One region of the Lactobacillus paragasseri genome, then DNA from elsewhere that is predicted to be linked to it. Evidence: predicted binding sites of a transcription regulator. Region 1 holds the regulator's gene; each other region holds the start of a gene.

Region 1 (11,062 bases):
TCAATTTTCTTTTCTTGATAATACGTGTGATTACTTCAGAAATATCTTCCACCAGTACAACACTTCCTATTCATTTTTACCAAATTCACGAAAGATTCGATTTCTTTCCTCAGCTGACATGGTTGTTTTCTTATTTTGATGCTGTTTTTCATACTTCGACCAATCAGTTGTCTTACGAATATTCTTTTTGGGAGCACGATAATATTGATGACTACGTTTATTCTTTCGTTCCTTAAGATATGCGATAGCTTCAGTTGGCGTGGTTATTCCTTGCTGAAGCCAATCATTAGCAATTCGATCAGCTAAATTATTAGTCAACACAGCATCATATTCAAAACAAGTATGAACAATCAAATTAATTAAAGGTGGTGTTAACCCCATTTGATCTTGCAAACGAAAGATAACTTTCTTTTCATTTGCAGTTACATAGCCACCTTTTTTCTCTTTTAATTCGTATAAATAATCAGTTGGCACCTTACTATCTACTTCACGAATTAGATCTGCATCTGCTTTTGATAATTTTTTAATTGCATGATCAGCATCTTTAGGAGTTTGACGTAACTGCTTTTTAACCATTTCTTTATTGCGATTAAGTCCAAAGTTTTCATTAACTGCATTTTGAATTGCATACATATTGAGTTTATCTGTCCCAGCTGACATCGTAATCAGCGCAGTTTCGACAAATTCTTGCTCAGTTAAATGGTAAAAATCAATAATCTGTTTAATTTCTACCTGGTGCTTTAAAACTTCTTCTTTCTTAATATGATAGCTCTCAAACAAATCAACCAAAAAGCTCCAGTCAACTTTTACCGGCTCATTACCTAACTTAATTTCACCTTTGGCATCCTTAGGAACTTCACCAGCCGCTTCTTTAACTTCAACTGGTGCATCAATCGCATTTTCAGCACTCAAGTGAAAAACATCAAAAAAGCCACTAGTAACTTCCTTAGCATCTTTTAAACCGACAAAAGTTCGCGGAGTAAATTTTTTTACCAAACGATCAAAAGCTACATTTCCTACTCGTTCAAGCAACAAACTTGAAAGTAAAAAGGTGTGAAAGAACTCACCTGCTGAAGGAACTTTTTCTACTTCAAAAATCAAAACCTCGCCTAAAACAGGATTTGAACCTAAAAATGTCTTAATTAAGCCTGTTGCCTCTAAATGATGCAAAGTTTTAAATAAGTCCTCTAATTTTAAGTTTGTTTGATCTTGAAGTTGATATAAAGTTTTATAATCTTTGGCAAAAGGTACTTCATCAAATTCTTTTGTCAATGTTATATATAATCCTACTCCACGAATACCCACAAGAGGCTCAAAAAGAGTAGTTAAAACTTTTATATTTTCTTCACTAACAGCTACTTGATTAGCCACATAAAAAGGCTGCTTAGGGTCAGCACTTTCAAACACAGGCTACCTACTCCTTATCATGTTTAGCCATCATATCTTCCATGGCTTCCATAAATCCTGAAACATCTTTAAATTGGCGATAAATACTTGCAAATCGAATGTAAGCTACATCATCTAAATTAGCCAATTCCTTCATCACCAAATTACCAATGTCTTTAGATGAAATTTCATTAAGACCTTGCTTTCTAATTTCATTTTCTACATGATCTACTAAAGTATCTAGTTGTTCGCTTGAAATTGGTCTCTTTTGCGCAGCCATCATTACGCCATGCAAAATTTTATCGCGGTTAAAGGCCTCACGAGTCCCATCATTTTTGATTACCAATAGAGGCGAGCGCTCTACTCTTTCAAAAGTAGTAAAGCGAAAACCACAATTTTCACATTCTATGCGTCGTCTAATTGCTCTATTTTCATCGCTTGGACGAGAATCAATTACTCTTGAAGCATTCTTGTGGCAATTTGGACATTCCATCTTCTCTACCTGCCTATCTTTTGTAATAAATCAGATAATCTTTTCTCTAAGTCATCTATTGTACCAGTATTAGCTACCACATAGGTAGCTCTTTTTTCTTTTTCACTTAGTGGCATTTGATTATTTATTCTAACCAAAGCTTCTTCTTTAGTGAAATTATTTCGTTTCATCAGACGTTTAACCTGCAGTTTTGGTGAAATAGAAATAACCAAAACGCCATCGCATAAGCTTTCAAAACCAGATTCAAATAGTAAAGGCACATCAACTACAACTAATTTTTCTTGATTTAAACGGTATCGCTCCATTTGTTGTTTAATTTCCTGATGAACAAGTGGATGAGTTATCTCATTTAATTTTTTCAGCTTAGTTTTATCATTAAAAACTATTCCACCTAATTTATGACGATTAATTGTTTGATCATCATTAAGAATATTGCTGCCAAAATAATTAACTATTGCCTGATAACCCTTTTGGCCTACTTCCATTATCTGATGAGCAATTAAATCGGAGTCGATAATCGGAATATTTTGCTTTTCAAAAAATTCATCAGCTGTACTTTTACCACTGGCTATTCCGCCAGTTAATCCTAAAAAATATGTCATTTATATAGTACCTGACAATGCGGACAGAAAGTAGTTCCGCGTCCATTTACTTTGATCTTCTCTAAAATAGTGCCGCACTTACTACACTCTTCACCAGCATGTCCATAAACCTGCAGCATCTTTTGATAACCACCAATTTGGCCATTAGCATCTAAATAAGTATGAACAGTAGTTCCGCGTTCCTTAGTTGCTATAGCGATAGTACGGTTGATATTTTGATATAAATTCTTCACCTTATCAGCAGGAATAGCTTGAGCGCTACTTAGGGGATGAATTTTACTCTTCCAGAGTACTTCATCTACATAAATATTTCCTAAACCACACACAATTGTCTGATCCAATAAAGTGTTCTTTATATTCTTTTTCTTCCGGCTCAAAGCATTAATGAAATAGGTTAAGTTAAATTCAGCAGTATTAGGTTCAGGTCCAAGATGCCGAATTCCAGTCGTCTTTCTTTCAGTTCCTGTTTCAACTAAATGCATCCTACCGAATTTGCGCACATCATCATAACGTAAGGCAGTCCCATCAGTAAAAATAAATTCTACATGTTCATGCTTTCCCTTAGGTGTATCAGGACTAACTAAATGATATTTTCCTTCCATGCGCAAATGCGAAACCATTGTTAAGTCGCCATTGAACCTAAAGAGTAAATACTTGCCATAACGATCAATTTTCAAAATCGTTTTATTTGTCAATTTTTTAATAAATTCAGCTGGATCGTTAACTATAATTTTAGGATACCAAATATTTATTTTAACAATTGTTTTTCCCTTTACTAAGGGAGTTAAAGTCCGTCTAACTGTCTCAACTTCTGGCATCTCTGGCATTAAATCACCTACTTTTTACTTAGCATCATACCAATTATGACCCCAGTTAGAGTCAGCTATCAGTGGAACATCTAGTGTTACAGCTGACTGCATAACTTCTGGCACAATTTTCTTAATTGTATCTAATTCAACCTTAGGTACATCAAAAATAAGCTCATCGTGTACTTGTAGAACCATTTTAGTCTTTAAATGCAATTCATCAAGTTTCTTTTGCATATTAATCATGGCAATTTTAATAATATCAGCAGCTGAACCTTGAATAGGAGAATTAATTGCAGTTCTTTCAGCAAAGCTTCTAACGTTGAAATTTTTTGAATGAATATCTGGTAAATAGCGTCTTCTATGCATAATAGTTTCTGCATAGCCTTTTTCGCGAGCTTCCTTAATTGCCTTATCCATGTAATTCTTAATTTGCGGATATTGTTCAAAATAATTATCAATAAATGTCTTTGCTTGTTTACGACTGATGCCTAAGTTCTTAGACAAACCATAATCAGAAATACCATAAACTATTCCAAAGTTGACCGCCTTAGCATGCCGACGCATTAACGGCGTTACTTCATCAGGTGAATCCAAATGGAAAATCTTCATTGCAGTGTGGGCATGAATATCGTAACCAGATTTAAATGCCTCCTGCATATGTTCATCCCCGGAAACATGTGCCAAAACTCTTAATTCAACCTGTGAGTAGTCGCAAGAAAAGATATAGCCGTCTTTAGTTGAAGGTACAAAAGCCTTCCTAATCTGTTTTCCTTCATCAGTTCTAGTTGGAATATTTTGTAAATTAGGATCAACCGATGAAAGACGACCTGTTGCAGTTAAAGTCTGTAAATAACGGGTATGAATTCTTCCATCTGGTTGAATACACTCGAGTAGTCCCTTAACGTAAGTATTTTGAATTTTAGCAATTTGACGATAATCTAAAATTTCCGAAACAATTGGACTCTTCATTTTCAATTGCTCTAATACTTCAACAGAAGTTGAATAGCCAGTTTTGGTCTTTTTAATTGGTGGTAAGTTTAATTTTTCAAAAAGAATATGACCTAGCTGTTTTGGCGAATTTAAATTAAATTCTTCACCAGCTTGTTGATAAATCTTATGTTCTAGTTCTTGTAATTTAAGTGCAAAGTCATTGCCTAATTGATTTAAAACTGATGCTTCAACCTTAATTCCAGTAATTTCCATTTTAGCTAAGACAAAAGCAACTGGAATTTCAATTGTTTCATATAAATCATCTTGCTCATGATCTTTTAATTTCTCTAGAAGTGGCTGCTTTAACTTCTCAATTACAACGACTTTAGCTGCTAAATGTTCAAAGAACTCATCATCCTCAGGTACAGCTTTCTTTTTACCTTTACCATAAACTTCCAAGTCAGTTTTTACTGAATAATCGCCATATAAATGCGCTACTTCACCAAGATCGTTAGAATTATTCTCATTATTAACTAAATAAGAAGCTAGAAGCATATCATAGTCTAATCCTTCTGCATCAATATCTAGCCGATGTAAACCTACATAGGTTCTTTTAATATCGAAAACATTTTTCTTAATCTTCTTATCTTCTAGCATTTGACGAAGTGGAGTTTCTTGCAGTAAAACCACATCTTTAGAAACATAGATTTTATCGCCAACTTTTAATGAAAATCCTTCAAGTGGAGCTAAATGGTAGTTATCACCCAACATTGCTAGATAAAATGTTACTTCTTTTTCATTAGTTTTACCTAGTTCAGTGATATTTTCTTTTGTCAGCTCTTGATACTCGTACTTCTCGCTTTCTTGCTTGTCAGCACTCACTCCACTTACGCCTAACTCAGCTAAAAACTTCTTAAATCCTAATCTTTCATATAAATTACGTAAGTCTTCAATATTAGGTTTTTCCAGCTTAGTATCAGCAAGGGTCACTTCTACTGGAGAATCACGATCAATTGTGGCCAGTTTTTTAGCTAAAAAAGCCTTATCTTTATCATTAATTAAGTTCTCTTTTAACTTGGATTTTTTCATTTCATCCACATGTTCATAAAGTTTTTCAACAGAACCATACTTCTGAATTAAACGTGAAGCTGTCTTCGGACCAACTTTCGTTACACCTGGATAATTATCAGAATTATCTCCCATCAGAGCTTTCATATCAATAAATTCAGTTGGAATTACGCCATTAACTTCTTTCATATGTTCTGGCGTATATGCCTCAGTATCACCAACTCCATTCTTAGTTATTAAAACCGTGGTTTTATCAGAAGCAAGCTGTGTTAAATCACGATCCCCAGTTACAATATCAACAGTATAACCAGCTTCTTCTCCCATTTTAGAAAGTGTGCCAATAATATCGTCTGCTTCATAATTCTTTAGTTCATAGCTCTTAATACCTAAGTCTTTAAGCATTTCACGAATTACAGGCAGTTGCTCTGATAATTCACTTGGAGTTTTTTGTCGACCACCTTTATAGTCTTGATACATTTTAGTTCTAAAAGTAACTTTCCCTGCATCAAAAGCAACTAATACATTGCTTGGATCAGTCTGCTTCATAATCGCATCAAGCATATTTTTAAAAGTAAAAATTGCATTTGTATGCAAACCATCTGGGCTAGTAAAGCGATCCAGCTGACGGTACAAAGCATAAAAGGCACGAAAGGCCACAGAGTTACCGTCAATTAAAAGTAATTTCTTTTGTGCCATCTTTTTCTCCTTAAATAAAAAACTGTCAAATAGTCTCTTACCTATTTTAGCAGTTTTTCTTACATGATTTAATTATCTACATTTGTTTTGAACTTTAAATCCTAAAATGGATTGTTTTCGTCAACAATTTTATGGTAATTATCAGGATCAGTATTACCTTCTGTACTTAAAACAATAATGCGTGAATTTTGGTCAAGACCTAATTCGGCGCGATCCTTGGCTAAAACTGGATTAGATAAAATTTCATAAACATAGGCAAAACCAGCAGCACCAGATTCACCAGAAACGACTTTAGGATCTCCTTCAAGAGGATGACCTAAACGTGCCATTCCTTCTGCATCAACGTCTTCACTCAATGTTCCATAAAACTTTGCACTATCACGAATTATTGGCCATGCAGTGATACTTGGAGTCTGACAGTTTAAGCCAGCCATCATTGTCTTAGTTAGTCCCTCTAAGTGGTGACGCTTACCATCAGCTTTTTGAGCTGAGAGATAGTAACAAGCTACTGTCTCAGGTTCAACAATTGTAATGACTGGTAATTCTTCAGGTTTCATTCTTTCTTCTAAACCTAAAATAATCCCAGCTGCAAGAGAACCCACACCAGCTTGTAAAAAGATATGAGTTGGTTTTTCTTTCATTTGATGTAAAAATTCATCAACAATTAAGCCATAGCCCTTAATAATCCAACCTGGGATCTTCTCATAGCCTTCCCATGCAGTATCTTGAATCATAATTCCATTAGGATCTTTTTCGCAGAGTTCTTTAACTTCTTTGACGGTATTGTCATAATTTTTATCAGTAATCTCAACTTCTGTATTTTGAATCTTGCGGATATGATCAGCACGAATTTCTTTTGAGCCTTTAGGCATCTTGATTACTGCATGAGTTCCAAGCTTACTTGCTGCCCAAGCAATTCCACGTCCGTGATTACCATCAGTAGCAGTATAGAAAGTAATTTTTTCTGCTACCTTTCTAACCTCAGGCTTCATTAATTCATTATATGTAAGCTTATCTACATCAAGACCAGCTCTTTCAGCAATGCAGCAAGCCATAGCATAAAGACCACCTGCACCTTTAAAAGAATTAATGCCAAAGCGACTACTTTCATCTTTAACAGCAATTTCTGCAACATTTAAGTGCTTGGCCAAATTAGTCAAATCTTTAAGTTCAGTTGGCTTGTAATAATGAACTGAATTAAAGAAAGTCTCTACTTCATGGTCATCTTTTAACTCTGGAGCTTTAAATGAGAAAGGTGACTTTAATAACTGAATATTTTTCATAATTACACCTCATAAACGTTAACTAATAACTTTAAGTCCAGTTTATCATTCTTTATTTACGCTTAATCATTTTTATTGTGTGCTTGAGTATATTTCATAAAAATAGCAATGATGACTAACACGAGGACTAATAAAAAAATATAAGCTAAATGGGTACCATGAGCAGTAGGAATTGTGCCTTTTGATCCAGCATTTCTTTGCGCAAATGCCACAAAAGCAGCAGTTATTGACGTACCAACCGCACCAGCAAATTCTTGCAAAGTATTCAAAATTGCATTTCCTTGGGTTACTTCACTTTTTTCAAGATGATCTAGCGCATCTGTCATAACGCATCCCATCATCATTCCCATTCCACCCATATAAAAGATGTAAATAAATAGAATAAGAAAATTACTTAAATTACTTGTGAAAATAGTAAAAATAAGCAATTCTAACAACATAAAGCTAGAACCAATTAAAATCGGTCTTCTTGCACCATATCGATCAAGTAAACTCCCACCAAATGGAGCTAAAAATGCACCAGCAAATCCTGCTGGTAAAACAACTAATCCAGCAATCAAAGCGGAACTGCCATTAACTAATTGAATATAGTTTGGTAATAAAAATGCATTTCCTAATGAAATAATCTGAATTAAGAAAAATCCAACAGCGTGAGCAGCAAAAAACTTATTTTTAAACAAATTTAAATCTAAAACTGGGTCGTTAATTCTATTTGACCGATAAACTAACAATCCCAAAGAAATTAAAGCAATTAAAATAGCTCCTAAACAATTGAAGGCAAAATAATTTCCAGTGCTTAAATTGCTAAATCCTAAAATCATTCCAATAAAAAAGACTGCGATTAATAGAATACTTAAAAGGTCAAATTTAACCTCTCTCAGTTGTGATTTTTGTCTAATTCCTCCAATTCCAAATACCAATGAAATCAAGATAAAGGGAATCATAATATAAAAGATCCAGCGCCAACCTAAGTGAGTTACAACGAGACCACCAAAAGTTGGCCCTAAAGCTGGTGCAATCCCAGTAATCATATTTCCAACGCCCATCATTACGCCAACTCGACTTTTTGGAACTTGCTCCATAATGATATTAAACATTAAAGGAAGAGCAATCCCAGTTCCTAGTCCTTCAACAATTCGACCAATTAATAAAAATTCAAAATTAGGTGCACAGGCACCAATAATTAAACCACTTAAATATAATAAATTAGCTGTAATAAACAGCTTTTTTGTTTTAAAGTGCGCCTTTAAATTTGCTGATAAAGGTACAATGATCGAAATAGTTAACAAATAAATTGATGTCAGCCACTGAACTGTATTAGTAGCTAAATTAAATTCTTTCATTAAAGTTGGAAAGGCAATATTCATTGAAGTCTCAATAATTACCCCACTAAAGGAGAGGATGCCCGTCGCAAAAATTGCTGCAAGTACATGCTTAGGAATTTTTTCCTTAGTCATTTGCTTTTCCCTCCTTTATGCCCCTTAGAAACGCTGTAATGGTATTTACATCTTTCATCGATAAATTGTCTAAAACTTCTTCATTATCTTGTTTCATATACTGCCTAATTTTAGGCACTATTTTTAAAGCAGATTCGGTTAATTGCGCCTGCTTTTTTCTTTTGTCTTTAGGATCATCAACTCTAACAATTAATCCACGTTTCTCCATCCGTTGCAACATGATTGTAGTTGTTGATCGTTTAATATTAAATTCATGTTCAATTTCATTTTGCGAAGCAAGATTGTTTTGATGATTAGATAAGAAATCAATTACTGACATTTGCACGCCCGTTACGCCTAAACTATTAGCAAAGTTTTCACGTTCACGATCAATTTGAGTAGTTGCTTGTTTAATTAATTTTTTCAGTGTCTCCATATTTATCTCCTTAATTTAGTTAGCTGTCTAACAAATATATTATAAAATAAAATTGTTAGATATCAAACATATTTCAAAAGATAAAAAAAGAATCACATTGTCCGCTATCAATGTGATTCCTTTAAGTAAGTATCTAAGTAAAAATTTTATACGGGGGAAAAGGTTTTTATTTAGATTCTACATTTTTCGTGAAAAAAGTTACTTTTTGTTGATAATCATCTATCAACAAGTTTAAATTCTGTCGACCCTTCCATTGTCCATAGCCAAAGATCGACATACCTAAAGCTCCTAAAACAAAGAGAACTATACCAGTAATAAACAACCAAAGAGTTTTTGCATGGTAGTAATAGATTAAAACAACTCCGATTGTACTAATCATAAAAAACAAATTAAACCAAGACTTCAAATTCTTTAACATCTTTTTTTGATAATTAACTTCGTTGACATAGCCTTTTTTTAATTCTTCAATTGTCATTACTAATCCCCTCCGAGCTTTTAATTAGTATGATAAACCTGGGTTGAAGAAACCAACTAATACACCTAAGAAGGCAACTCCAATTAAAATGATCATCGTCCAAATAGCTGAAACATGCTTTTTAGCCATTAACCACCAACATAAGAAGGTAACAATAACAGTAAGCAAACCAGGATAAATATTATCAAGTTGCTTTTGCAAATCCATAAATACACGACCACTTGAGTCACGTAGTTTCAATGAAGTCGTTACACTTACCCAGCTTGCAAGAACACCACCAACTACCATTCCACCGACAATGGAAATAGCTTTACGAATTGCCTTACCTTGAGTACCAACTAAGATATCAACAGCTTTATCACCTAATTTATATCCACGGAAGTATAAGAAACGTTGACCAAAGTAAGCAATTAAACTCCAAGCAATAATGTAGAAAATTGCACCAACTGGTGAACCATTTCTAGACATACCAAGGGCAATACCCAAAAGGATAGGAATTAAAGTACCATCAATTAATGAATCACCGATACCTGCAATTGGTCCCATCAAACCAGCACGCATATCATTGATAGTTTCGCCGTCAATCCCCTTACCATTTGCACGAGCTTCTTCCAAACTAGCTGTCGTACCAATAATAACTGAACCTAACATTGGGTTAGTGTTAAAGAATGCGGTATATGCATGAATATTTTCTTGTTGCTTTTTCTTATCAGGATATAGTTCCTTAATAATTGGCAACATTGAAGCTAAATAACCAAATGTCTGCATTTGTTCTTGAGAGAAACAAGTTAATGCTCCCCAGAACCATAAGTTAAAGGATTTATTTAAAGTCTTTTGACTAATCTTTTTCTTATCCATCATTAAATATCCTCGTCTTCCTCATCGTCATCATCTACTGGTGTATTCGTATTAGCAGCTACTGGAGTAGTCTTACCCTTGCTCATTTCAATTTCGTACATAATTACGGCGAAGAGTAAAGATACTACAGTAATTGATACCAAGTTTAACTTTAATGAAGCAGCTAATGTAAAACCAACTAAGAATGGAATAAAGTCTACTGACTTATTAACAATCTGACGAAGTAAAATAGCAATACCAACACATGGAAGCATAGCACCTACAGTGAACAAGGTTTTCATTGGAATACCATCCATTGGAAGTGCGTTACGTAAAGCAGTAACACCTTGTGCTCCAAAGTGAGTCATTAAAACTGTTGGCAAGAATGAAAAGATTAAGTGAGAAACCCATGGCCAACCAAAGTTAACTGCGTATAATCTATCTAATTTATTGTTTTCAATATCTTTCCAACCAAATGATTGCCAAACCAAGTTAAGGAATGCAACTGAGTAGAACAAAACTGAACCGATAGTACCAACTAAAGTACCTAATGATTTAGCCATGTTAGCTGCTTGGCTACTGAAAGGACTTAAACCTCTAGAACTAATCGC
Region 2 (11,062 bases), 190 kb from region 1:
TATATTCTCCTAAAAAGACATCATCAATACTATTATAACCAGCTTTAGTTACTTCTTGTTCAAGCCAAGCACTAGATTTATGAATTAAATCTAAAACGTCATCATTAATTTGACCATCACTAATAATTGGAAAGCGAATATTATCTTCATCGTTTTCAATTACCGTTAACTGCCCATTTTGTTCAAAAATGCAATTTTTAACTTTTTCAACTGAATAAATTCCTCGACTCCTCAATCTAAACATTAATTCATTAGCTGAAATACCCGCCTTCATGCAATTTCCAACTAAGACCTGACCATTCTTTATCACTTGAACCGGTTTTCCATCAATTAAATTACGAACCCAATTACTACGTTCACGTCCAAACTTCAAAATAAAGACTACCAAAGTCCAAATCACTAATACGAGTAAAAATTGAATAATTGTAATGCTGGAATTATAAATTAAACCACCAATAATTCCACCAAGGACATAATTTTGTAACTGATCTAATGCTGTAGTTGGTGCTAAATTACTCTTACCAAAAACGTTAATCTGAATAATGAGAGTTAAGATCCCTAAAGCAAACTTAATAAATAATTGTGTATAATCCATCTTTTACCTACTTTTGTACATATACATGATGATCAATTACATGAGCACGAGTCAAAGTGTAACTATTATTATCTTCATTTAAATTCAATTGATAATCTTCATTTTTGGAATCGATTCGGATAATCATTCCATCTTGCAAGGTCGTCGAACTTACCATTACATCGCTTTTCTTAACATTTGCATCGTCTGCAATTGACTTAATAAAAGGAACAATTTGAGCAGCCTTTGATTTTTGCTCATTATTTTGAATATATTTTTCATACTGAGTACCAGCAAATAATACCAAAAATAAAAGTGCGATGATTCCTAAATCACGATACCTGGTATTAAAACGATCTCGTAAATAAAGAATAGTAAAAATAATCATCGCACTAGCTGCTACAATCATTAAGATATATAAGGCCGTCCGATCAGTGTTTTGGTGACTTTGAATATAATTTATTGTATAAAAATTCATTTAACTTAATACTTTCTCTTTAATGGACGTTCATCACGATTACTATTTAATAAAACATGTTGCCGAGCAATTTCAATCAAAGTTCTAGAAAGCAATGCCATACTCTCAGTTGTTACATATTCATATGGCCCGTGGAAGTTCGCACCACCATTAAATAAGTTAGGTGTAGGAATGCCCTTTTCTGAAATAAAATCTCCATCTGTTCCACCGCGAAATGGAATAATTTTAGGCTTTAATCCTAGAGCGTCATAGGCATGTAAAACTAAATTTACAACATAAGGATATTTCTTAATTAAATCACCAGGACTACGGTATTGATCATGCAACTCTAAGGTTACGCGATCTTTTCCATATTTTTCATTTAACTTATCCACTAGGTCTGTGACTAACTTTTTCTTTTTCTCAAAGCCATCAGTATCAAAGTCTCGGATAATCAATTGAATTTGGGCATGATCAACATTACCGTTATTGGATAAAACCATAAAATAGCCATCAAAGCCCTTACTATTTTCTGGGACCTCATCAGCTGGCAAGCCTTGGATAAATTCACTAGACATCAAAGCAGCATTAACCATTAAGCCATATGCTTCTCCGGGATGAACAACTGTACCATGAAAATGAATTGTAGCAGCTGCTGCATTAAAAGTTTCAAAAGCAATGTCACCTGGATCTCCATTATCTAGAGTATAGGCGAACTCAACTGGAAAACGTTGAACATCAAAACGAGCTGCTCCTTTACCAATTTCCTCATCAGGACCAAAAGCAACCCAAATATCGCCATGCTTTACGCTAGAATTTTCTTTTAAATATTTGAGCATTCCTAATAAACCCGCAATTCCGGCCTTATCATCCGCTCCAAGCAAGGTTGTTCCATCAGCAGTAATTAAAGTTTCACCTAAGTGCTTTTTCAAACTAGAAAATTCACTTGTGGACAAAACTCGCCCCTCTTTTAATACAATATCCTTTCCATCATAGTCTTGATGTACTTGCGGCTGAACATTTTCTGCATTGAAGTCAGCTGTATCCACATGGGCCACAAAACCGATCGGAGTAACTTGTTCATCTCTCACTGTGCCAGGTAGTTTTCCAACAAGATATGAATCTTTTTTAGAAAAAGAGATATTTTCTAAGCCCAAATTTTCTAATTCTTGTTCGATTATTTTTAGCAATTCAATTTGTCCAGGTGTTGTTGGTACTTCTTTACTTTGGTCATCTGAGCGCGTGTTTACCTTACAATATTCAATAAATTTATCTTGAATATACGCTTGATCAATTACAGCCATTTTAACTACATTCCCTTCTCCTAGATATTTTAATTATATTTTAAGGAAAAATATGCTTATGTCAATTTTCTATAATTCAGACGCTCCACTTTCGGCATCAATTTCTTGATTTTTACGATAAACTTCACCATTCGGATTATTTGGATCATCAACTAATTTTTGCCCAGTTTCCTTTAAATAATATTCCACAAGTGGATAAATATCTTGAATACTCTCATTAATTCCTGAAAATTGATGATTTTTATCAAAAACAGCACGATAACTATCCACCATAAACCTCTTTTGAGTATTAGTCTGGTCCGCAAAGCGGAATTCTTTTTCCCGACCTGTGCTTAATTTGTGGAAGACTTCCTCTAACTGTTTCTTTTCTTGCTCTGTTTTACCCAACGAAATAATATTTTCTCCAAGCTCTGGTGGATTATAGTTCATTCCCGGCAATTGTTTATAATATGTAAATTTTCCCAATTTATTAAAAGCAAGCAAGTTACTAGGAAAAGATGATAAATAATTATTTAAATCTGATACTCTCATTAAGCCCGTATTTAGCTTTACATAGTCATCATTATTTGCTGCATTTGCCAATTTCTTTTTCCACTTTTCATTCATCTATTTATACCTCACAAACAAAAAAGCATGCCGAAACTCGACATGCTCATTTTAACTTATTTCGATTTTTATTAGTCTTTAATAGCTTTTAATCCTTCACGCTTTCTTCCCATATTAAACCAAGGGGAAACAGTAAAGGCCAAAACGTCATTAACAACATAAATTAAGGAGTTAACTGCCATTGCTAAAGTTGCATCTCCTTGTGCGTAAGTTACACCCCAAAGAATTAATTGAAAAATTCCACTAGCAGTCCACCAGAAGTATTGGTTGTTGTAGCGTAAGAAACACATAATTCCAGCAGTTAATGAAATAGCGAAACTAATTGCATCAATCCAAGGACGTGGATCGTTAGTAAATTTACCAATTAAGTAACCTGATACTGCATACACAATTAAGGTACCAACAATTGCAATAATCCATTCTTTAGCACCAAATTTACGTAAATGGTTCTTAGTATCATCATTCCAAGATCTAACTGAAATAATAACTGGTAAGTCTAAAGTTAAAATATAAGCAATTTGCTCAAAAATCGATAAGTAATTTTTAGCAGCTAAACCTGCATAAATAAAACAAGCTGCCGAAATTAAACCAAGCCAACCATTAATTGCCTTAGTAGCATTGATTGCTAACACACATAATGTTCCAAGTAGAGTACCAATGAAAGTAATTAGTGTTAAAGTAGTAATTTTGTTTTGAATCAAAATAGCCAATTGAAACCCAAAGGCAAAGAACCAAAGCATATAGTTTTGTACTGGCCAGCCATGTAATTGCTTAAATAGCCAAACAAAGTAATTATCCTTTCTTTCCTTATGATCTTCTTGTAATGATGTTGAATTATCCATCCATTAACTCCTCTTTCTCTATATTAGGTCACACCATATATTGTGCCTTATCCGCCTTTTACTCAAAAAAGCATCTGTATCTAGTATAGTAGTCAAAAAATTCAAAACAAGAGTTTACATCTTTAGGTAAATATGCGGTAGGCGTTCCTTCCAGTTAAATAAAACGCTTTCTTTTCTTAGTCATTAGGATTTTCGAATAATTTAATATTTTTTTGACCTTTCAGCTTGCATCATCAGCATAACTTTACGTTCCAATTTATTTTTTTGATACTTTTTTTAATAACGTTTTTTAATTAGGTGCTTATTTTATTATGTTATAAAATTTATAGTCTTTGCCTTTTAAAGCTATTAATAGCAACTTTTTATCAAAAATAATATGAATATTCAGATTAATCAATCTTTTTTGATTTCATTATTTAAAGTTGAGTTATAATAACTTGTTGGAAAACAAAATTGTTATTTTATATATAAAATGATTGTAATCGAGGAAAAAGAAATGTCACATAAGAATGATTTATCTTTTATTGCTAAGCTTAATGGGAAAGAAAAGTTTAGCCTTAGAAAACTTTCAGTTGGATTAGTTACTGTTGCATTAGGTACAACATTCTTTTTAGAAAGTTCTAATACCGCGCATGCTGCTGAAGTAAACACTACAAGTCAAAATGTTACTAGCCAAGAAAGTACTTCCGATTCTCTCAAATCGCGCACTTTAAATATTCAAAAAACTAAAGCTTCAGAAGATTCCACAACTAGCACTAAAACTGTTCAAAATAATGAACAAACTTCTGTAAATCAAACTAGTAAAAATAGTGAAGCTACTTTTAGGCAAGAAACTAACTTATTCGCTACTAAGTCAGAAAAAGCAAACACTACACAAGCATCAGCTCAAGCAATTAATTTTGAAGAAAAAATTCAAACTACCACTGATCAGAATCAATCTACAGCTGTAAGTATTACAGGTGATGACGCTAATAAGTCAATGATGGCTAATGTTACTCAAGGAACAATTAGAGTTCATATTAATCAAAATAAAGAGAACCACATTACTATTAATAATGGACAAAAAATCACAGTTTCAATCGCTGCCACTAATAACTTGTTACGCTTTAGTACTCCTCCTTCTAAGATTAACGACTTTGAGATAAGCACATCACAAACAAATACCAATAAAATCTTTACTTTTACTTATACTGGTAGTGATGATGGGATTCTATCAAATTTTAATCCAACCTTTTATTTTACAGCTGATAATGACGCAACTAAGCAATATAAGGACATTCACGGTACTTACCCAGACTTCAATTTACCTGTTACCGTAACTTTATTTAATAACCAAAAATTTACTCAAAACTTACCAATCAAGATTACTCCATATAAAGATCTAGTTGTAACCAAAGAAATTCTTCACGGTTTTGTTATGGGACCAAAATTAATTGGAACCCCTGGGCAAGACGGTTATCCTGGTAATAATGGTTCTTATACCGAAAATGGTGCAACTTATTATGGACCAGAACCAAGTGCCGCGGCAGATGTTCCTGCTGATAAACAGAAATCTGCTCGGCTAATGCAATACGCACTTGAGTGGAATTATGGTTCTGCTAAAGATCCAAGTTTAAATCCATTAATGAATGTTTTAGCTAACATAAAATTTAATAATGGGCAAGAAATTCTTCCATCTACTATTAAGGCTTTCAAGATTCCAGCAGATATGGAAGTCGTTGATTCTGAGGGTCAAAGAGTACCAATTAATAAGTACTATGGTAACCTTGCAACTCTTCCTGAAGACACCAACTTTGAAAAATTTTTAAGAGACTCAATTTCTAGCGACAAAAAACAAATTACTATTGATCAAAAAGGCAATTTTACAGTTAACGGCGTAGATTATTCTACAATGGGGCCTTACTTTATTCAGTTAGATACCCTATTAAACCCTAACGCTATTGACAATTGGGCAAGTAATCCAGATTCCGGTGTGGGGCCTTCAATTACTACTCCAATTGTTAATGAAAATGATTGGAAACACTCCGGTTCAGGAAGTACAACTAATACCTCTACTCAAACTTATACCGACTTCAAATTTGATCCTGCAGTTGATCGTGTTGTTAGAATCTACTTCATTGACGAAAACACCGATAAAGAAATTCCAGATACCGTAAGATCAATTATTGCTAAAACTAATTCTACTGTTGATAACCCAACTAGCAATATTATCAATGATCTTAAGAAACAAGGCTACGTGTTAGATAAACAAGCAACTAACGGTGAAACAAGTGATTTCAGCAAGAATCTGAAAAATTACAATATAAGTAATCAAAACTTTAAGACAGATTCTTTAGAAAATAACTACAACAGTCAAAAGATTAATATCAAAGATAAATCACTTAAGTATTACGTTTACCTTTACCATGGTACTACACCAGTTAGCGACAAAAAGACAATAAAAGAAACAATTAATTACGTTTATGCTAACGGTACTCAAGAAGGAAAAACGGCCGCAAATCCTTATGATAAGACTGTAAGTTATACTCGCACTGGAACTAACGATTTAGTTACCGACCACATTACGTGGGAAAAGTGGCAACCTGATTCCAGTTTCAATGCTGTAGAATCACCTAATGCAAATGATAAGAATTATACCTTAGTTGATAAAGATGAAATCCCAGTCATTAAGTTAAATATCGACAATGACGGTAAGATTACTATTGAAAATAATGTTCCATTAATTTACACAGTTCATTACTATGCCCCAGAACATGCACGCCTTACTTTCTACGATGATACTGAAAATCAAAACTTATCTGATTATTTAACCAAAAATGGACAGAAGGCCTCATTAACTGATACTTATTCTGAATTAGACAATAATTCAAGCAAGCAGCCTATCTCATTTACTGATGCAGATAATATCGTTAACTTTTTAAAGAACAATCACTACATCTTTACCGGTGTTTCTGGTAATGGTTCTATCACAAATTCTGATTATTCAAAGATCGCTTATGGAAACTTCGATAATGATGAAACTAAGGATCAAGAGTTTATTCTTCATTTTAAGCATGCATTAGATAATCAGAATGAAACTGCTGTAGTTGCAGAAAAAGTTAACTATGTCTATGAAAATGGTCCCCACGCAGGTAAGACAGTGGTTGATGCTGCAACTTCTCCAATTGACCAAAAAATTACTTACACAAGAACTAGAACTGTAGACCTTGTCAATGATCCTAAAGGTGAAAATACTAAATGGTCTAACTGGACACCTGATAAAGCATTCATTGAAAACTTTAATTTACCAGAAAAAGTTAGTGGTCTTGATAACCAAGAAAAAATTTATTCATTAGATTTAGCTCAAGTTAAAGCTACAAAAGATGGTAAAGTGTTCGACTACTCTTCACTTAAACTGCCATTTGAAACATCAGAATTGAGTAATGATAAGACTATTAATCTAAAAGTCACTATTCCATATACTTTAGCTGAAAATATTACAGTTAACTATATTGATGACACGACTGGAAAAACTTTAGAGAGTAAGTCATTATCAGGTAAGCCTAATACAGAAGCCAATTATTCAACTAAGGATACTATTGATAAATATGTCGCTCAAAACTATGTTCTAGTTAACGACCCAACCAATCAAGCCCCTCTTTCATTTGACAACGACGAACTTCCTAATAATCAAAATTATGAAGTTCATTTCAAACATGGAATCGGTCCTGTTTCTAACAAGAAGACAGTTACCGAAACTATTCACTATATTTATAAAGATGGTTCCCCAGCTGCTAAAGATGCTACTAACCAACTCACTTTCACTGAAACTGGTACAAAAGATTTAGTTACTGGCACAACTGATACAAAATGGACTGCTCCACAAACTTTCGCTTCAGTCACTTCTCCAACAATTTCTGGCTATACTCCAGATCAACTTAAAATTGATGCTATTAAAGTTGACCATAACTCTCAAAATATTGAGAAGACAGTCATCTACAATGCTGATAAGCAAGGTGCTGTTCTTCGCTTCTATGATGATACTGAAGGAAAATTCATTGACTTTGCTAAAGACCTTAAGACAGATGGAACAAGCAAATCTACTATTTCATTTACTATTCCATCCAATTACGATTTTTCAAACTATAACTTTGTTGCAGTAAACGTAGGTAATGATCCTAAAAATATAACTACTAAGTTGTCAGGCGATACGTTGTCTGATGTAACTTACGGCAAGTTTGATACTAATGATCAAGTCGACCAGTACTTCATCGCTCACTTTACTCATAAGACAAATGACGTTAAAGAAAATAAGTCTATTTCTGAAAAAGTTGTCCTTTATGCCGAAAATGGTCCTAAGAAAGGTCAAGCTCTCCAAACTATTGAATTAGGTAATACCGGTTTCACTAGAAATGGACAAAAAGACTTGGTTACAAATCAAGTTTCTTGGGAAACATGGACAATAGAAAATAATAGTCACGCTGTTTCTCTACCAGTGACATTTTCAACTGTTTATAAGATTGATCCTACTAATATTACTCAAACTACACCTGTTTCCAAGAAGTTTGAAATTAATAATCAAATAGTATCTCCACTAACCTTCAATGCTACGACGGATCAAGATTTGATTAAATCTTTAGCAAACAGTACAGAATTTATGGTTAAAGTTCCGTATGAATTAACTGAAAATGTTAATGTAACTTATATTGATGATACTACTGGTAAAACATTAGAAACTAAGAGCTTATCTGGTGCGCCTAATACAAATTCACAATATTCTACTAAAGATACAATTGATAAATACGTAGCTAATAATTACGTTTTAATCAGTGATCCAACTGATCAAAAAAACATTTTCTATGATAATGATGAAAAGCCTAACAATCAAAATTATGATGTTCACTTTAAACACGCCTTTAAAGAGATCAATAATTCTAAGACTGTTAACGAAACTATCACCTATATTTATGATAACGGCAAAGAAGCTGCACCAACTTATAATACTTCTGTAGAATTTACTCAAGCTGGAAAGCTCGATTTGGTAACCAACAAGGAAGAATTGAATGATTGGTCTCCAGTTTCTAATACCTTTATCGCAGTTACCTCACCAGTCATTAAGAACTATACTGCCGATCAAAAACAAATTGCTGCACAAGCAGTTCAACCAAATAGTAGTGACCTTTCGTTCCAAGTTGTTTACACTGCTGTTCCAGTTCAACCTACCAAACCAACCGAGCCTACTAAGCCGGTTCAACCTACAAAGCCAACTGTACCTACTAAGCCGGTTCAACCTACTAAACCAACTATACCTACTAAACCGGTTCAACCTGCTAAACCAACTATACCTACTAAACCGGTTCAACCTGCTAAACCAGCTAAATCAACACAAACCCAATTAGTAAGAAAGAACAACGAAACAAAATCACCTATTTCTTCTCATTTAGCTTTACCAACAAACGCTGCTAGTCACGAAACTAAGAAAACTGAAGAAAACAACTTACCTCAAACTGGCGCTAAGCCAAATGATGCTAGCCTAATCGGTTTAGCCTTTGGCGCTACTTCATTCTTACTTGGTCTAGTTGGCAGTGAACTTAAACGAAAGAGAAAGAATTAATTTCTTTTCAACAAAAACGTTAGATTAAAACTCTAACGTTTTTTTGTGTTCTAAAAGCATTTTTCTAGTGAGAAGTTAATTACTTTCGGTATAATTTTTAATTAATAGCTACTTTTTTAGAAAGGAAAAGCAAATGATTAAAGAATTCAAAGAATTTATTTCTCGTGGTAACATGATGGACTTAGCTGTCGGAGTTATTATTGGTGCAGCATTTACCGCAATTGTAAATTCATTAGTTAAAGACTTAATTAATCCTCTCATTGGATTATTTATTGGTAAGATTGATTTATCAAACTTAAAATTCACTGTCGGTGAAGCTACGTTCAAATATGGCAGTTTCTTAAATGCAGTTATTAACTTTTTAATCATCGCATTGGTTGTCTTCTTCTTAATTAAGCTAGTCAACAAAATGATGCCTAAAAAAGAAGTCGAAGAAGATGATCCTACACCAACCAATGAAGAATTATATCTTCGTCAAATTCGTGATCTATTACAAGAAAAAAATAAATAGACTACTGCATCCCTTAAATGTTTGAGGGATGCTTTTTTTCAAAAAAATAAAACTCCTTTTTGCATAATTAAAATTAGAGATCTTTCTCTAATACACTTAAAGGAGCGTTCTATGAACAAAAAAGAGCTTGAAAAGCGCGTTGATGAAGCAGATATCACTGCTGATCCGATCTTTAGCTGGGTTATGGAACAAGGAACTAATTGCCGTGACCTTTTGCGGGCAATTGCACCTGAATTGCATATTCAAACTGCTAATTTTGAAACGCAAAAAAGATTGAAGTTTCATCCTGCTATGCACGGCATTATTCCAGATATCTACGCTACAGACGACAAGGGCCGAGTCTTTGATATTGAATTACAAATGACTCTGCCAGACTTTTTAGGAAAGCGAATGCGGTATTATTTTTCAATGATGGATAAAAGTCTGTTTATGCAAGGTGAAAATTATCGCAATTTGCCTACCACATATTTAATTTTAATTCTGCCAACTGATCCTCTAGGACTTGATCAGTATCGCTATGATACGACTTGGAGCACCGAGGGATTCAAGTATGATCCGCTAAATATTGGTCAAAAATTAATTTTGCTTAATGCAAGTGGAACAAAAGGAAAAATCACGCCACGTCTACAAGGATTTTTCGATCTAATGCGTGGTAAAATTAATACAAATGATAGCTTTATTCAAAAGCTACAAAGCGATGTTAAAAAATACAAAACTAATCCAGAAAGAAGGAAAGAACTCATGGATTATCAAATGAAACTTGATGACATGCGATATGTCGGAGAAAAAAATGGTAAAGAAGAAGAACGAATTGATGCTATTAAAAAGATGATTCGACGCTATCGTCAATTCAGCGCTAATGATGAAAAAATTTTAAGTCTCTTAACTCAGGATTATGGGAATGATTTTTCTCAAGAAGAATTAAAACAATTTATTAAAAATAATTAGATAGTTAAAAACCACATGAGTACTTAAACTCGTGTGGTTTTTTCAATATCACTGTTTTACTGGTAAAATTAACATAAATGATAGCTTTATCCAAAAGCTACAAAGCAACGTTGAGAAATACAAAACCAATCCAGAAAGAAGGAAAGAACTCATGGATTATCAAATGAAACTTGATGACATGCGATATGTCGGCGAAAAAGCGGGGATAAAAACCGGTAAAGAAGAAG
Region 3 (11,062 bases), 430 kb from region 1:
TTGCTAGTGGTGCAGAAAATGAATGGACTTGGCGGAATAATACACAAGCTTTTAACCATTTTCAAATTGTGCCTCGTGCTTTAACTGGGATGCAGGATCCAGAATTGAATACTGAATTTTTAGGGATGAAGTTAAAGACACCAGTTATGATCTGTCCAATTGCCTGCCATGGTATTGCAAATGCCGAAGCCGAAATTGATACTGCTAAGGGTGCAAAAGCTGCCGGTGCTTTGTTTGGAATGAGTACCTATGCAAATAAGAGTGTTCAAGATGTGCAAAACGCAGTAGGCGACTCCCCACGGTTTATGCAATTATATCTAAGCAAGAACTGGGACTTTAATAAAATGGTAATTGAAGAATCAGTTAAAGCCGGCTTTACCGGTTTCTTCTTAACTGTAGATGCGCTAGTTAGTGGCTATCGTGAAGCAAATTTACGGACTAACTTTACATATCCTGTTCCACTTGCTTTCTTTAATGAATGGACTGGTGGAAAAGGAGAGGGACAAAGCGTTGCTGAAATGTACGCTTCATCTGCTCAAAATATTGGGCCAGATGATATTCGTAAGATTAAGGACATTGCTGATGTGCCTGTAATTGTTAAGGGCGTTGAATGTGCTGAAGATGCGATGCTTGCAATTGGTGCTGGTGCAGATGGAATTGTAGTTTCTAATCACGGAGGCCGTGAAGTTGATGGGGCTCCTGCTACAATTGATGTTTTGCCTGAAATCGCGAAGGCTGTGAAGAGTTGCGATCGCCCCGTTCCAATTATCCTTGATGGCGGCGTTCGTCGTGGTTCACACGTCTTTAAGGCATTGGCATTAGGTGCTGACTTAGTTGGTATTGGTCGTCCATTCTTATATGGCTTAGCACTTGGTGGTGCTCAAGGTGTTCAGTCAGTTATTGAGCAATTGAATAAGGAATTGTTGATTGATATGCAATTGACTGGTTGTAAGACGATTGACGATATTAAACATGCTAAAATTGATCATCTTGACTATACTGCTGATTGGGGAATTTCTTCAACGAGTAAGAGCGTTATGAAGCCATATCCTGTTACTAAAGAAAATCAATTAACTGGTGAAGCTGCAGATGCAGTAAGTGGCGCTTCAAGACATTAGTTTAATGATGTGAGTATATGAAAAAAGCGGCCTAACGACCGCCTAAGCACTATTCTGCGCATTAAATTATAAAGCAGATAGTAACACTGTTCCTATAAAGTATTCTAACATGTTTTTACTTTATTTAACTAAATTTGGTTTCCAATTTTCGTCAAGTTTGCCCATTTCTTTAAGCTTAGCAACGATTTGATTTAAGACTTCTTGACGATCCTCTTCACTTGCCATGAAGTCAAATTTATCACCATCAATAGTCATCTTTGGTGAATAATCATACTTCTCATACCAAGGTTTGTAATAGCGAAGCAAACGCTTGTAGTAGTCTTCTAGAGTTGGGTCATAACTTAATTGCTCGTAGTTACGACCACGTTTTTGAATACGTTTAAGCATTGTGTCATATGATACATCAATATGAACAAGGAGATCTGGATTCTTCTTAGGCATCCGATCTAACTCACTCATCATATTGTGTAGAAGTTCGTAATAAGTATCTACTTCTTCTTTAGTAGCACGGCCAATATCGGCATTCATTTGGAAGAAAAGTGCATCTTCGTAGATAGAACGGTCGAGTACGTTATTATCATCAGTTAATGCTGACTTGATACTTTGGAAGCGAGTATTCAAGAAATAAACTTGCAATAAAAATGCGTACTTCTTAGGGTTTTCGTAGAATAATGGCAAAACAGGATTGTCATCTACACTTTCATAAAAGGGATTAGTGCCCAAATACTTAGATAGAATACCTGTTAGACTGGATTTTCCGGCTCCAATGGGCCCACTTAATACAATAACTGTCATCACGTTCCTTCTATTCGTTAGCTAGTTTAGATTACCTAGATCAGTAAGCTTTTGATCAATTGTGTTGATAACTTCTTTTCGTGCATCTTCATCTGCAACAAAGTCATATTTATCGCCATCAATCATCATCTTAGGGGATGCATTATATTTTTCATACCAAGGCTCGTAATAAGACAAAAGTCGAGCATAGTAGTCTTTTAAGCCTGGATCAGTTGATAATTGTTCAAATGTACGACCGCGCTTTTGAATGCGGTGAAGCATGGTATCAAGAGATACATGAATATAAATTAACAAATCAGGTTTCTTACTTGGGTTGCCTGGGGCTTGTTCCATCATATTCTCAAGTAAACTATCGTAGATCTTGAATTCAGTAGGGTCTGCGATTCCACTATCGACATTCATTTTGAAAAATAAGGCATCTTCATAAATTGAACGATCAGACACACTGTTATGATCGCGAATAGCTTGGTTAATTTGAGCCAAACGATGGTTTAGAAGATAGGTATTTAAGAGAAAAGTGTAATGTGCCATGTCTTTATAATAAAGTGGCAAAATTGGATTATTATCTACACCTTCATAAAATGCTTGGGTGCCTAAATGCTCTGCAAGAAGACTGGTTAAACTGGATTTTCCGGCTCCAATAGGCCCGCTCAATACAATAACTGTCATCACGTTCTTTCTACAAGATATAGTTTGCTTTAATAGTGTAATTCAATATCTGGTATGAAAACAAGTGGTTTTTTAATTTGCTATAAAAGAAAAAAGTCAAGAGAACACATCAAAAAAATACAAAAAGAAAAGACGAACTAATCTAAAAAGATTAATTCGCCAAAGTAAACAGTCTTAAATGAGGATTATTTTCTGTATTTTGGATCAAGCTTTGCTGCAGCTACTTCATCACAAATAACTGTTACATCTGGGTGATCTTGCAAAATGGATGCAGGAACTTCTTCAGTAACTGGACCTTCAACTAATGCTTTAACTGCATCTTGCTTTGATTCGCCAAAGGCTAGTAAAACAATCTTCTTACTTTGCATAATTGACTTAATTCCCATACAAATAGCTTGGCGAGGAACTTCGTCTTCATTGTCAAAGAAGCGTGAATTTGCCTTAATAGTACTTTCAGTTAATTGAACCTTGTGAGTTAAGCTGCCAAATGGAGTACCTGGTTCGTTAAAGGCAATGTGTCCGTTTCTACCAATACCTAAAATTTGGATGTCAATTGGGTTAGCAGCAATAATGTCGTTATAACGGTCAACTTCTTTGTCAATATCTTTTGCCATTCCATTTGGAATATATGAATGCTTGAAAGGCTTCTTATCGAATAAGTGTTTTTGCATGAAGTAGTGGTAGCTTTGATCATTATCTGGTTTTAAGCCGTAGTATTCATCTAAGTTAATACTTGTCATGTCAGAGAAGTCTAAGTCGCTGTCGCACATATCGTCATACATTGGAATTGGGGAAGAGCCAGTTGCAAGGCCTAAAACTTTGTCGCCATTTTCCATTCCCTTTTTAATAATTTCAAATGCCTTAGTGCCGCCTTCAATATTATCTTTAGTTACGATGATTTTCATAATTATGTGTACCTCCTCATTCATTGGTCTAGTCCATTATAAAATATAAAATTGGTCTAGTCAACTTAAACCGCTAACATTTTTAAATTTGTTTTTTTCTGCGGTAAAATTTAGGTGAGGTGAGAAGAGATGGAGAAGAGTTTTCAAGAAAATAACTTGTCAGGCTTAGGCATGGGAACTTGGGGAATTGGCGAAGACGCTTCTAAGAAAAAAGACGAAATAGCTGCACTTCGCTATGGTTTAGATAATGGAATTAAAGTAATTGATACTGCAGAAATGTATGGTGAAGGAAAAAGTGAAAAATTAATTGGCGAAGCAATTCAAGGTTATGATCGCAGTCAAATCTTTTTGATCTCAAAATTTTATCCGTATCATGCTTCTCCAGAATTAGAACGTCAGAGCTTAGAAAATAGCTTAAAACGACTAAAAACTGATTATTTAGACTTGTATTTGCTTCATTGGCGTGGCGATAAGCGTTTATCTGAAACAGTACGCGGACTAAAAGAATTACAAAATGAAGGCTTAATTCGCCACTGGGGTGTATCTAACTTTGATGTAGCTGACCTAGAAGAATTGTTTAGTGTCCCAGGCGGCAAGGATTGTTTTGCCAATGAAGATTTGTATAACCTTTCTGAACGCGGGGTAGAATATGATGTTTTACCTTGGCAAAAAAAGCATGGCGTTGGTTTTATTGGGTATTCTCCATTTAACTCAGGTAAGGGCGATTCGATTAGGATTACTAATAATCTTAAAATAGTAGCTCGTGCGCACAATGTAACTCCGCACCAAATTATGTTAGCTTGGACTTTAAGACATGGTAATGTTTTATCGATTCCTAAAGCGGGAACGGTTAAGCATATGAAGGAGAATATTGCTGCTCAAGATATCAAATTAACATCAGACGAAATAAAATTAATAGATAATGACTTCCCGCAGCCGACTGAAAAGACGCCACTTGCGATGATATAGTTTGGAAATATTTGTAAAATAAAAAAGATTGATTAGCCAGCGTTTTAGTAACGTGGCTAATCAATCTTTTTGCTTTAAGAATTATTTTTTTACGGTTTTATTTATATATCTTGATCAATTTTTCAAGATCTTTGTTGGAAATTAATTTTAAATTCTTAACAAAATCCGCTGCTTGCTCTAAAGTACTACCATTATCCATTTGATTTTCGAGAATAATTTTGGCAGAATCGACTTTTCCTTGTTCAACGCCATGTCTCATTCCTTGCTCATATCCTGCTTTTCCTGCAGCTTGTTCTCGTTCTAGCATTCTTGTTTCGTAAAGCATGATCTTTTCCCTCGTTTCTGGATCTTCGTTAATTTCTTTAATTCTTCTTTGCGCGTAATCAAAATGTTTATTTAAATTCACAGGTTCATTGTTCATTAATTTAGCCAAGGCTTTTAAATCTTCGCTCTGACCTTCAGCTGAAACTTGTGAATTAATGATAATCTTTGTCACGCCATCCTGTAATTGTTTTGACCTATCTTGATCAGAATAAGTATGGTACGACTCATAAAATTTATCATCTTTCTTTGGTTTAAAGTTACAGAGAAAAATAATAAAGGCGTCTTTCAAATTTCGATAAGTCTTACCCTTATTTAAAGTATAGCGTAAATCAAGTCTTGAAAGATAGTAACGCATGCGTCTACCGATATCATCTTGATCCGTTGTTTGCATTTCGATGTTAAACACGCGTCCCTCATGGTCTGTAACCAAAACATCAAGTCTAACTTCTTTAGCTTCATTCTTGCGCTCAAAATTATTAATCTCAACTTGCTTATCTAACCAGTCTATCTTTTCAATTTTCAGATCTGGAATAATAATTTCAAGCAAATACTTGCAGAAGTCCTTGTTTTCCATCACCATCCCAAACACTTTATCTTCCGTGAACCCAAACCAGGGTTCAATCTTTTTTACCATATGAGTAAATCCTCTCTAAAAATATTTGAGGAAGTAATCCCATATGTTTATTACGCAAACTAAATTTATTTTTCCTAGATAAAATTTGTTTTTATTTATACGCAGTATAAGCGAAGTAAGCAGCTTGAATGAGGGCTAAAACGGCAATGCCCAAACGAATGATCTTAACTGGAATATGGCGCATGATACGTGGTCCAAAGTAACTACCGATCAACGCTCCGATTGCCAAAGGAATAGCAGCGCTCCAGTAAATTTTTTCGGTAAACATATAGATAATTAGCGCAACTAAATTGGAGAGTGCGCCAATAATATTTTTCATAGCATTAACAGTTAAAAAGGCATCATCACTAATTGCGTTCAAGATAACTAACATTAAAACGCCGCTCGCAGCGCCGAAGTACCCAGCATAAGCTCCAGCAATCAATAAGCATAAAAGTGATAGAGCTTGAACTAAGCGATTAGGATGATCACTTTCATTTCCAAGATGAATTTCTCCACTGAATAAAATCATTAAGCCGGAAAAAGCGATACAGAAGGGAACGATCTTCTCAAATATTTTCCCGGGAAATTGAATTAAAAGCATGCAGCCTAAAGCTGATCCAATAATTGTAAAAATTGAATAGAAACTAACTTGTTTCCAGTGCCCCTTTAGTTCTTTAAGCGAAGATGCAGTTGATCCAACGCCAGTCCAGATTAAGGCTGCATCATTAGTAGTATTTGCATAAACTGGGGGAATACCAACTGAAAGGAGGACTGGATAAGTGGCAAGGGATGCCATACTTGCAATTGTTGAGAGAAGGCCACCTAAAATCCCACCAAAAATCAGATAAATGAATAAGAAAAAAGGACTCATAATTTCACCTCACATTGTAAATTGATATATTGCAATGGTAGGTATTATAAGCCCCTTCTGTTTAGCTAGCAAGCTACTTATTTAAAACTTCTGCGACATTTCCATTTTTTGTTTCTAACAAACTTTTTGCTTGATTGAGACTGCAGTTAGTTTTAAGCATTACGATTGCTAAGCCAACATCATTATTAGCCTCTTTAAGAGTATCTTTAGCTTTCTGGGTAGATGCACCAGTAGTAGTGTGAATAATGCGACAGGCACGATCAATTAGCTTAGAATTAGTAGGTTTAACATCAATCATGACGTTTTCGTAGATTTTTCCTTGTTTTATCATGACACCAGTAGAAATCATGTTCAGAATCATCTTTTGAGCAGTTCCGGCTTTCATTCTAGTTGAACCGGTAATCGCTTCAGGTCCAACAACAGCTTCGATAGCTATATCGGCGTGATCGCCTATCTTAGAGTCTTTAACACAGGCAATGGAAATAGTTAGAGCACCTATGGCTTTAGCATAGTCAAGACCGCCAATTACATATGGAGTGCGACCACTGGCGGCAAGCCCTAAAACGATATCGTTTTTATTTAGTTTAAGATCTTTTAAATCTCTTTTTGCTAGATCTTGTGAATCTTCAGCACCTTCGACAGCAACATACATCGCATCTTTACCGCCAGCAATTAATCCGATTGCGCGTTCTGGTTTAATACCGTAGGTAGGAACTAATTCAGCAGCATCTAAAACGCCAAGACGGCCGCTTGTTCCAGCACCGATATAGATTAAACGTCCACCTTTGCTATAGCGCTTAGCTGCTTCATCTATTGCCCGGGCAATTTTATCATCTTGAGTTCCCACTGCTACAGCGACTTTTTTGTCTTCTTGATTAATAGTTTTGACCATGTCGATAGTTGACATGGAATCAATGTGCATAGTCGCGGGGTTTCGTTGCTCCGTAGTTAAGTTTTTAATTTCCATTGTAAATACTTCTTTCTAGTGTGTAAGTATTTTCCCGATCTTTTGCATCATACTTAAAATATTCTCATAATCTTTTTGACTTTGATAATTGGTTAATACGCAGCAGTCAATCACATCAGTGTTTGCTCTAAATCGTGCTATATCATGCTGTTCATGCAATAGTTCGCCAGTTTTATTAAAGACTTCATACTTAGGATTGCTATAAGCTACTAATTTATTTCTTACTTCTTGGTGCTTTAAGGCATCGAGAACCACATGATTAACTTCGTTATCGCCTGCAAGTAGTTTTTCAAAAACGTCCATCATAGAATTTGATGTACAAGTATTTTCTTTATCACTTTTTTTCATTAAAAATCGACTTAAAGAAATATTTTGAAAATTTTGCTGTAAATAATCATTAATTGTATTGATGTTGTAATAATTCAATAAAGCGTTAGTAGCTGTATTATCAGATACAGATAACATTAGATCTAATAAATCACTAATCTTCCATGACTTAATGCTTAGTCTATTGATAATGCCGGCTCCTCCAACAATATCATTACTAGATAGGGTAAGAGTATTGGCGATTGTGCCAGGCTTTTTTTCCTGAATATAAAGAGCAATCCCTAGTTTTATTAATGAGGCTGACTTAAAAATCACATTAGCGTTTGAATTTTCAAAGATCGTATGATTATTTTTACGAATAGTAATTGCTGTTTTCCAAGGATTATTTTCTATTTGTTCTTGAATCTGGGTCAGTTGCATTGTCTTAGTCCTTTAGAATAATTTCATTATTTTTAATTTCTAAATACTTACTAAGATCAGGATCTTGTGTAGCCATAAAAATTGAATCGAGATCAATAAATTTAACATTTTTATTTGCAACAGCGAATGCAGCAGCTGCCGCAATACTTTCAACTGGCTCAATCATGCAACCAATCATAGTTTTAATACCACAAGCTTGGGCTAAATCATTAATTTTGATTGCCTCTGATAAGCCACCAGTTTTCATTAACTTAATGTTGATGTAGTCACAAGCGTGATGCTGGATTAAGTTAATGGCATCCTGATATGAAGCGACACTTTCGTCAGCCATAATTGGATAAGGCGAATTTTCACTTAATAAAGTTAAATCTGAGATTGCATCTTTTAGAACAGGCTGTTCGATAAAATCAATGTTTAAATTATCCTGTGCCCAAGTTCGACTAGCTTTTAAAGTGTCTTTGTAATTCCAGGCTTGATTGCAATCAATACGTAAGGAAATGTCAGGACCAACAGCTTTACTAATTTTTTGAATGATTTTAATATCATGACTTACAGAATTGTTGCCTAACTTGATTTTGATTGCAGTAAAGCCATCTTTAACTAAGGCTTTGGCTTCAGAAACCATATGGTCATCTGAACCGATACTAATTGTATAGTCGGTTGTTAATTTGCCTTTTTCACTACCAAGTAGGTTAACTAGAGATTCATTGTTTTCTTTAGCCTTTAATTGATGTAAGGCAATATCCATTGCCGCCTTTGCGGCAGAATTATGAACGATACAGGTTTGAAGTGTGGTTAAAATTTTGTTCCAATTTTTGAAGTTTTGGTTTATTAATGCAGGTTTAATAACTTGATTAACAATGTCTAGTGAGCTTTGTAATGTGTCACCGGTAACTTTCTCATTAGGAGTAGCTGTTCCAGTACCTGTTTGACCATCACTTAATTCAACAACGATTTTCAGTCCTTCAATTTCGGTGACTTTATGTAAGGCAGTAATAAACGGTCTCTTTAATGGAACTTTTTTAATGGAACATGTAATATTTTTAATTTTTAAATTCATTAATTTATCACTCCCTTCTTTTGCTCTAATTGTTCGATCATCCATGTATAAGCTGGAACTATTGCCTTTTGCCAATAGTTCCATTCGTGGGCGCCAAATGAATCAGTTGTTAATTGAACGTGATTATGGTTGCTTGAAACTTTTTGAGCAAAATATATTACATCCTTGATAGGAACAACGTCATCTGTTTTACTACTCTCAATATAAAAATTAACTTTATTTGAAATAGGTGATAAATAAGTAGTTGGATAGATTTTATTGTAGAAATTTTCTGACCAACTATTTTGTTCATCTTGAAATGTATGAATAGAATTGTGAATAAATTGAGGAATATGTTTAATATTCCAAACAGCGGGTGAAATTAAGAATGCTGCCGAAAATATTTGAGGATATTTTAAAACAAGTCTCGATGCACCATATCCGCCCATTGAAATGCCGCCGATACCAATGTTAGTTGAAATAGGGTACTGCTGAATTAAATAGGGTAATAAGTCCTGCATAATTGCCGTTTCCATTTTGAAACCATATAGAGAGTTGATGTAGAAACTATTAAAACCATCTATAAAAGCTACAATAATTTTCTTTTTGGCATTACGCATCAAGTTATCTAGAATACTTTTTGAGTCAATACGATTCGTATCTAAAAAATTAGTATGATTTCCATATAATCCGTGGAGCATTAAAAGCAAGGGATACTTTTGCTGGGAATTAACTTGATCTGGAAGATAGATATCATAATTCCAATCTAATTTTAAATGCGGAGAGTAAAGTGTGGAGGTTATTATGGTACTCATTTTAATTTGATGACAGCTTAAACTTAGTCCAAGGCTTGATAAAGTCTAATAAGAATAATTCATTTTTAGAAATTTCACCAACTTTATTTTTTCTTGACTCCATGTGTGGCTTTAATACAATTTGTAGCTCATTTTTATATATTCCAAAGCCATCATTTCCGATTAAAACATCTCCGCGTTTAAATTCTTGTTCATTATCATGGGCTGGGTTAGGGATGTCTTTATAAGTTACACGTGGCATTGTTGACCGAATAACGATACTATTCATGTCGCCCCTGCGGAAATGTTGTGGCTTTTCAACAATTGTCTTTTCAATGTCGTTTATCTTTGGAACATAGTTTACATGTAAAACTAATTGGTATGGATTAACCTCAGATAATAATTTTAGTTCTTCCTCAGATGCATAGGCGTTACCGATGATAACGTCGTCAATTAAGCCAGTTGCCCACAGCTGCTTTGCTTGAACTTGTATTGGAAGATAACGATCTTCTTCAAGTGTTGGTAAGCCATCTGTGACATTCCAAGGTCCCATTTTTCCAACTTGGCTGGTAACAAATGCAGCTGTGTGAATATTGAATTTCTTGAAGCGTTTTGAACATTCTACAAAGAAATCATAAGGAAGAGCTGTGCCTTTTTGTGGATAAAAATTATGACAACCGTAAATATATGGAGTATTTGCTTGGTAAGAAATAATGTTATTTAAGTAGTCCACATTATTACTCATATTTAATTCAATAATTAAATTATAGGGATTGTAAGACATTAAAGCTTCAGTTGCTCCATCAAATGCTTGATCTAGTCGTAAGCCAGTTGCACCAATATCATGGAAAAAGGATAGATCATGATAATCAATTTTTAAATCTTTAAAAATACGTGGTGAAACATCTAGAAACGTTTGGTATCCCAATCTGTTTCCCATTGAGATTATCTTTTTGTATTTTTCTTTAGTTTCTTCGACGCTTCCTTGTACTTCGAGCATGCTCATAAAAATACGCTTAAAGCCATATTTATGTCCAAGCTCAAGGTACTGAACATTGTCATCGTAATTGCTATGGTCTGGATAGATTGACAGACCTAAATTTCTCATTGTCATATTTAACTACTTCCTTTACTAAATATAATTGACTGCTGCTGTATTACTTCTGTCAGAAACCATAATTTTTATAGTAGGGTAAGCATGTTTTACTTTTGATGAAATTTCTTTCTGAATAATAAGGTTATTGACTA

Evidence for each region. Region 1 encodes NrdR, which represses ribonucleotide reductase genes. Its sites were predicted from a motif close to ACACNATATATNGTGT; they were not measured.
Region 2: a site for NrdR is predicted at 3,814-3,829, ahead of pnuC (nicotinamide riboside transporter PnuC). Genes of this name have one in related genera too.
Region 3: a site for NrdR is predicted at 2,593-2,608, ahead of LpgJCM5343_RS09235 (deoxynucleoside kinase). Genes of this name have one in related genera too.

The regions. Positions count from the first base shown of each region.
Region 1 covers NZ_AP018549.1:1,452,154-1,463,215, forward strand. Annotated here, with positions in the region: gene dnaI (primosomal protein DnaI) at 1-52, opposite strand, end outside; gene LpgJCM5343_RS07085 (DnaD domain protein) at 67-1,407, opposite strand; gene nrdR (transcriptional regulator NrdR) at 1,415-1,879, opposite strand; gene coaE (dephospho-CoA kinase) at 1,885-2,481, opposite strand; gene mutM (bifunctional DNA-formamidopyrimidine glycosylase/DNA-(apurinic or apyrimidinic site) lyase) at 2,478-3,308, opposite strand; gene polA (DNA polymerase I) at 3,324-5,984, opposite strand; gene LpgJCM5343_RS07110 (diaminopropionate ammonia-lyase) at 6,086-7,267, opposite strand; gene LpgJCM5343_RS07115 (MFS transporter) at 7,330-8,724, opposite strand; gene LpgJCM5343_RS07120 (MarR family winged helix-turn-helix transcriptional regulator) at 8,717-9,139, opposite strand; gene LpgJCM5343_RS07125 (hypothetical protein) at 9,306-9,614, opposite strand; gene LpgJCM5343_RS07130 (PTS system mannose/fructose/sorbose family transporter subunit IID) at 9,639-10,472, opposite strand; gene LpgJCM5343_RS07135 (PTS mannose/fructose/sorbose/N-acetylgalactosamine transporter subunit IIC) at 10,475-11,062, opposite strand, start outside.
Region 2 covers NZ_AP018549.1:1,646,676-1,657,737, forward strand. Annotated here, with positions in the region: gene LpgJCM5343_RS08160 (DUF421 domain-containing protein) at 1-595, opposite strand, end outside; gene LpgJCM5343_RS08165 (DUF3290 domain-containing protein) at 603-1,052, opposite strand; gene pepT (peptidase T) at 1,058-2,335, opposite strand; gene LpgJCM5343_RS08175 (PAS domain-containing protein) at 2,405-2,941, opposite strand; gene pnuC (nicotinamide riboside transporter PnuC) at 3,013-3,783, opposite strand; gene LpgJCM5343_RS08185 (mucin-binding protein) at 4,280-9,376, shown strand; gene mscL (large-conductance mechanosensitive channel protein MscL) at 9,510-9,887, shown strand; gene LpgJCM5343_RS08195 (Rpn family recombination-promoting nuclease/putative transposase) at 9,999-10,835, shown strand; gene LpgJCM5343_RS08200 (Rpn family recombination-promoting nuclease/putative transposase) at 10,867-11,062, shown strand, end outside.
Region 3 covers NZ_AP018549.1:1,886,632-1,897,693, reverse strand. Annotated here, with positions in the region: gene LpgJCM5343_RS09245 (alpha-hydroxy-acid oxidizing protein) at 1-1,118, shown strand, start outside; gene LpgJCM5343_RS09240 (deoxynucleoside kinase) at 1,239-1,913, opposite strand; gene LpgJCM5343_RS09235 (deoxynucleoside kinase) at 1,935-2,585, opposite strand; gene nagB (glucosamine-6-phosphate deaminase) at 2,768-3,487, opposite strand; gene LpgJCM5343_RS09225 (aldo/keto reductase) at 3,617-4,456, shown strand; gene LpgJCM5343_RS09220 (Rpn family recombination-promoting nuclease/putative transposase) at 4,554-5,414, opposite strand; gene LpgJCM5343_RS09215 (sulfite exporter TauE/SafE family protein) at 5,506-6,267, opposite strand; gene murQ (N-acetylmuramic acid 6-phosphate etherase) at 6,341-7,234, opposite strand; gene LpgJCM5343_RS09205 (serine hydrolase) at 7,250-7,981, opposite strand; gene LpgJCM5343_RS09200 (dipeptide epimerase) at 7,986-9,041, opposite strand; gene LpgJCM5343_RS09195 (alpha/beta hydrolase) at 9,041-9,835, opposite strand; gene LpgJCM5343_RS09190 (DUF871 domain-containing protein) at 9,837-10,928, opposite strand; gene LpgJCM5343_RS09185 (BadF/BadG/BcrA/BcrD ATPase family protein) at 10,947-11,062, opposite strand, start outside.